Methanolacinia paynteri: one gene and its partner. The protein of the gene in region 1 binds, or shares a complex with, the protein of each later gene. Links are inferred from orthologs where the notes say so. Each region holds a gene or a part of one and is shown in the gene's direction. Other genes may lie near its edges. The genes, in order: METPAY_RS06740 and METPAY_RS07335.

Region 1 (3,009 bases):
GACCTGTCGGCATGATCGGTAATCCCTATGATATCATATCCCAAAACAGAAGCCCTCCGGATAAGTTCGGTCGGAAGGAGCTCCCCGTCTGAATGAATGGTATGCGTGTGAAGATCGTACATGTCCGCTCAGTTACCTTCCGACAATTTCTCTGCTATTTTTTTTATCAGTATTTCTTTTGAACCTTTCCAAGATACAATGATCCGTCCGCCTTTTTCTGTCCAGTGGGCCGGATGTTTGCTCTCCTCGGTTCTTGCCGAAAGACCCGCCTTTTTTGCTGCTTTATAGATGTTCTGGGTATCCGGTTTGGTGATTCCGGCGGATACCGGCACCCTCCTCCCTTCGCTTCTCTTCAGTTCCTTATTGAAATAGCAGGGATAAAGGATTCGTTCATCTTCCATGATTACTGTTTGATCAGTGAACCTAATAACAGGTATGATCATACCTCTATCCATGCATCACGTTGACGTGAGTATTGAAAAGGATATTTTTGAGGCAAACAACAGACTCGCACATAAAAACCACCATCTTTTAAAGGATCACGGAATTCGCGGGTTTGACCTTTTGGGGGCGATCGGTTCGGGGAAAACCTCCCTTATAGAAAGAATTGTGCCCGAACTCGTAAAGCGTGGGCTTAAAACAGGTGCGATTGCAGGAGACGTCTGGGGTGACGACGACTTCCAGCGGATTGTGGCGACCGGTGCAAAGGCTGTTAATGCTAATACGGGTAAGGAGTGCCATCTTGATGCCCATATCGTAGAGCATGCACTCGAGCATCTCCCCCTCGATGAGATTGACATCCTTTTTATTGAAAATGTCGGAAACATGGTGTGCCCAACCGATTTCGCCCTCGGTGCAGAGAAACGTATAGTGGTTGTGAGCACGACAGAGGGCGACGATGTCGTCAACAAACATCCCATGATGTTTCGCGGGTGCGATATCGCTGTAATCAACAAGGTGGATCTGGCGGAATACGTCGGATGCAATGTCGAGAGAATGGTTGATGACATCGCGAAATATAATCCTGTAATGCCTGTATTTAAGACAAATCTTAAGACAGGGGACGGGATTTCGGAACTCACCGAAGAGATCCTGAAATGATCTCCATCCGGTGTTTTGCGGTGGAGTTAAATAACTAAAAATTGAATATATATAGCACTTCAGTTGACTGCGGGAAAAGCGTTATCAGCTTTTTCCTGTTGACGAGATAGTAATAGATATAGGTGTATCAATGCTTTGGCAAGGAAGATCCGTAAGGAAAGTAACGGGCGGTCGTGTCCGTCTCGTTCGTGGTAAGAGAAGAATTGAAGTAGGCAGGGCTCCGGCAGACACTCACATCGGCGAGGTTCGCTACAAGGTGATCAGGACCCATGGCGGAAACTACAAGATGAGGGCTCTTCGTGCACAGTTTGCAAGTGTTTCAAACCCGAAGACCGGCGAGACAAAGAAGGTTATGATTGAGACCGTGGTCGAAAACCCGGCAAACCCGAACTACGTCCGTCGTAACCTTTTGACGAAGGGCGCAATCATCAAGACAGAGCTTGGAAATGCAAGGATCCTGTCAAGGCCCGGCCAGGACGGCACAATCAATGCCGTTCTGACTGAATAATTTTTTTGTGTCGTTTTTCTTTTATCAATTTTAAATTCTGTACGTGCTCGAAACATACGTTTCATGAACGTTTCATCGTAAAATCACTTCGTGATTTATCCTCAAAACAGTACAGGAATCATTCGATTCCTGCACATTTTTATAGGAACCAAACAATTCTGTACTTATGCGTAGAGTATACTTCCGCTTTCCTCTCAGGTGTGATCTTGATTTTGTGGCAGAAGAGCCTTTTATGACTGTCATCAGCAGAATCGGATCTTTCGACGGAGAACACATAACGAAAAAAGTCGGGGACGAACTGGTAAAACTCGATCTGCAGGTTTTTGTTGCAAAGGATAAGACGGGTTTCGATAAGATTGAAAATATTCCCGGATTCTATGACACGACAACTGATACTGTGGATTTCAGGATTATGTTCAACGAGACGATCCTCACCGGTGAGAGGAGAATCCCACGCTCAACAACTTCATTTCTGGTAAAGGTTGAAGAGAAGGGGATGGCCTGCGACTGCTATATCGCAAAGGAAGGGGTTGCCGGCAATGTCGATGCACTCGACCTGAAGAACCTGATTCTCGGGAGGTAGACTTTGACTCTTCAAATGACGATTGCCGCACCGTTCAGGAACATGGGCCGTAACCGTCTGAAGAAGTCCGAAATCGTTTTTTATCTCGCTATCGATCGCCACTGGATGAATCGCGAGCAGGCGGAGAAGGTGATCTCTATGGCGGATGCAGAGGGCCTGATCAGGAAAGAGGGAGACTATTATTCGATACCTGAGGAGTTTTCAAAAATAGACATACCTCTCGGCTATAAACCGTCGTCCGAGATATTTGAAAAAAAGGACCCTGTCGAATCCCTTGCCGCCGCCATTGCGGAAAAGAACGGGATCGAGATAAATGCAGTAATCTCGGAGATGAATGTACTCATGGAGGATGAGTTCGACGGCAACCTCCTTCCCGAGGCTGCGATAGTCATACTTGCAAGAGAATACGGGGTCGGCTTTGAAGAATATCTTGATGAATTGAAGAAAAGTATTGGGAAAATAGATTAATCTTTTTTACTCCGCAGCTTCTGCGGGCTGTTCTTCGGGCTCGAAGTAGGACTTGAGATCCTTTGAACCGTATTCAACGACCTTTGCATTGATCTGGACGAAGTCTCCGGTGATCTCGGATGCCCTGATGGTCTTTCTCATGCGCTGACCGTCGTATGTGGGGTGGAACCCTGTACTCTCGGAGAGAAGGAGTCTTCTTTTGCCTGCACCGGGAAGATCCTTTCTTGCCGGAATTCCTGTTCTGTCTGTTGCGCCGGTGATCTCGATCGAGTAGCCCTCGAAACCGAGAAGGTCTCCCTTTATTACGTCGCCAACGCTCTTACCCATTAATGATCCTGCCATCCCGCCG
Region 2 (3,128 bases), on another replicon or contig:
ATGGAAGAGACAGGTGCAGACCTTTTCGTCCTGGCCGGGTATATGAGGCTTCTCGACGATGATACCGTCAGGCAGTTTCCCGGAAAGATGATAAATATCCATCCGGCTCTTCTTCCGTCGTTTAAGGGTCTTCACGCCCATAAACAGGCGATAGAATACGGCGTAAAAATTTCCGGTTGTACAGTGCATTTTGTGGACGAAGAGATGGACCACGGAGCAATAATTGCCCAAAGTCCCGTTCCCGTAATGGACGATGATACCGAGGATTCCCTCGCAGAAAGAATCCTGAAAGAAGAGCACAAGGCGCTCCAGAGATCCGTTGCCCTGTTCTGTGAAGACCTGCTGAGGATAGAGAACAGGAAAGTAAAAATTCTTTCCGCTAAGAAAGACTGATACCATATTGTCACAACTTATGGCACCACGCAGGAATAAAAACACGGAAAGAAAGATCGCGGAAGAGAGGATCGAGAGACTGTTTGAAGCCGCTCACGCAGTCTATGAAAAAGATCCGTCACTTTCCGGCAGGTATGTAATTCTCGCGATAAAGATCGCGATGAAATACAGGGTGAAGATACCTGACCGTTACAGGCACAGCTATTGCAGGAAATGCTTCAGCTTCTTCTCACCCGGAAACAACACAAGAACGAGAATAAACAGCGGAAAAGTCACACTTACCTGCACGAACTGCGGGTATATCAGGAGATATCCGATAAAGGAAAGAAGATGAAGAAGGAAGAGAAGACTGCAGGACTGCAGCAGCTGAAAGCTACGGTATGGATTGGCAAAAAAGGGATCACAGAGAGCACAATAGATGAAATCAAAATGCAGATTAAGGAGAGAAAGATCATAAAGATCAAATGGCTCAGAAACAGCGAGGTCGATCCTGAAGAAGTTGCCAGGATGGCAGGTGCCGTATTAATACAGAAAAGAGGGAGGACGATGATTCTCTCGAAAAATAAATAATAATCACAAGAGCAACTCTATCAAAATCTCTTTTTGGAAAATATATAATAGCTAACCGGTCAAATATATAGAGACTGCTAATTTGCTTATGGAAATTATCTGACGGACGGGAATTAAAAGTGGATTTCCATTCCCGTCGAATTGTCCCGGAAACAGTTGTTTCAGGATATTTCCAGTGAAAAAATCATGCTTTTGAAAGACAAGGCATGGTCTCTTTAGCATCATTTAGAGAGTGGTTGAAAATGACAACTGTATATGATATCCCACCGGATCTTCTTATCAGAAAAGTGGCTGGCGAGCTCAAAGAGCTTGACACGATAGAAGCTCCGGAATGGGCAGGATTTGCAAAGACAGGCGTCCACAAAGAGATGCCTCCGAAAGATGAAGACTGGTGGTACATACGTGCGGCATCACTGCTTCGCAGAGTGTACATCGACGGTCCCGTAGGAGTCCAGAGACTCAGGTCCTTCTACGGCGGAAAAATGGACAGGGGCTCGATGCCCTCAAGTTTCAGGAAGGGATCGGGATCGGTTACACGCAAGATCCTCCAGCAGCTTGAAACGGCCGGGTACATTGAGAACACACCTGAAGGAAGGAGAGTATCCCCTGCAGGCAGGTCATTCCTTGACGGCGCAGCAAACAGCCTGAAGGAAACTGTTGCCGAATCAATTCCGGCAATAGCAAAGTACTGAAAGGAGAGTTAAAAAGATGGTTGACGACGAACTTGCGGAAATTCGCAGAAGAAAGATGCAGGAGCTTCAGAGGCAGCAGATGGACCAGCAGGGAATGGAGGAGGAAATGGCCCGCCAGAAACAGGCTGAAGCCCAGATGCATATGATGCTTATGAAGATCCTCGAGCCAGAAGCCCGGGAACGTTTAAACACCATCAAACTGACAAAACCGGAATTCGCGCAGGCTGTGGAGCAGCAGCTGATTATGCTTGCCCAGAGCGGCCGTATAAGAGATCGAATCAGCGACGAACAGCTTAAGACGATCTTAAACCAGCTTATTCCGAACAAAAGAGAGATTAACATCACTCGTAAGCATAAACTATGAAAGCCGGAATACTCTTCAGCGGAGGAAAGGACAGTTCTCTTGCGGCCCTCATGATATCAAGGGATTACGAAGCCGAACTGAATACATTCGTATTCGACGGCGACAGAAAGATCCCGAGTGTCGAAAAGGCAGCTGAGGCTTTAGGACTTCCGCTTATTAAAAGAGTATTTGACGAAGGACTGCTTGAAAAAGTAATGGAGATGATGGTAAATGACGGATTCCCGAACTCTGCCATCAACCTTGTTCACAGGAGCGCCATCTGTTCCCTCTCAGGGGAATACGATGTTATAGGGGATGGAACGCGGCTGAATGACCGTGTTCCTATGCTTGATTACGCCGAAGTGCAGAGCATAGAAGCGAGATATCAATGCGCCCTCGTGCGGCCTCTGCTTGGATATGGAAGACGTGAAGTAAACCACCTCGCTGGTAAATATTTCACCGTCGAATACGGTGAAACAGGTACCATCGAGAACGGCGATTACGAAAACGAAATCCGAACAGCATTCAGTGTTCAAGGCCTCGATCCTTACGAAATATTTCCCAGCCACCATGAGCAGTCACTCGTTACCGGAAAGGCATTACGGAGCTAAGGGGTGTGTAAAAATGAGTAAAGTAACCAAAGCGAGAAAAATAAGACTTGCAAAGGCATGCGAACAGAACAGGCGCGTGCCGGCATGGGTAATGATTAAGACGAAGAGGCATGTTGTATCCCATCCCAGGAGACGCAACTGGAGAAGAAGCAAACTGAAGGTGTGATGAAAAATGGCAGATATCTTAAAGGAACAGATCTATGTCATACCGCTTCGTGATGTCAAGAGAGCACCGCGGTGGAAGAGGAGCCCCAGAGCAATGAAAGAGATCAGGGAATTCCTTGCAAAACACATGAAAAGCGAAGACATCAAAATCGACAAGAGCATCAACGAAAAGATATGGGAACACGGATGTGAAAAACCCCCAAGAAAGATCCGCATCCGTGCAATGAAATTCGAGGACGGCCAGGTTCAGGCTGAACTTGCCGAAGAGTGAAATGGTTGAAACGATCAGCTTCGCAGGCGACGAGCATATAGGCGTATACACCCGTGTATTTGAGGACGTTGCATTTGTCCCTC

The links.
Region 2: METPAY_RS06740 (region 1) and METPAY_RS07335 share a complex: the UniProt entries of both Methanocaldococcus jannaschii proteins name them as parts of the 30S ribosomal subunit. The link is inferred for Methanolacinia paynteri from one-to-one orthologs.

Annotation. Positions count from the first base shown.
Region 1 is NZ_KN360930.1:104,916-107,924, forward strand. What follows is about bases 166-2,920. They hold METPAY_RS06740 (30S ribosomal protein S8e), read left to right. Parts: upstream 166-1,231; coding sequence 1,232-1,609; downstream 1,610-2,920. Other genes in these bases: METPAY_RS06730 (signal recognition particle subunit SRP19/SEC65 family protein), read right to left, coding at 166-443; hypB (hydrogenase nickel incorporation protein HypB), read left to right, coding at 454-1,101; METPAY_RS06745 (hypothetical protein), read left to right, coding at 1,824-2,192; METPAY_RS06750 (DUF2240 family protein), read left to right, coding at 2,196-2,660; METPAY_RS06755 (30S ribosomal protein S6e), read right to left, coding at 2,667-2,920. Outside these bases: METPAY_RS06725 (histidinol phosphate phosphatase domain-containing protein), read right to left, coding at 1-122; more of METPAY_RS06730, read right to left, coding at 129-165; more of METPAY_RS06755, read right to left, coding at 2,921-3,009.
Region 2 is NZ_KN360931.1:72,180-75,307, reverse strand. What follows is about bases 57-2,930. They hold METPAY_RS07335 (30S ribosomal protein S19e), read left to right. Parts: upstream 57-1,205; coding sequence 1,206-1,655; downstream 1,656-2,930. Other genes in these bases: METPAY_RS15290 (50S ribosomal protein L31e), read left to right, coding at 2,782-2,930; METPAY_RS15295 (50S ribosomal protein L39e), read left to right, coding at 2,623-2,775; METPAY_RS07325 (DUF7411 family protein), read left to right, coding at 2,016-2,609; METPAY_RS07330 (DNA-binding protein), read left to right, coding at 1,672-2,019; METPAY_RS07340 (YhbY family RNA-binding protein), read left to right, coding at 724-963. Outside these bases: more of purN, read left to right, coding at 1-56; more of METPAY_RS15290, read left to right, coding at 2,931-3,045; METPAY_RS07310 (translation initiation factor IF-6), read left to right, coding at 3,047-3,128. UniProt on the Methanocaldococcus jannaschii protein: May be involved in maturation of the 30S ribosomal subunit.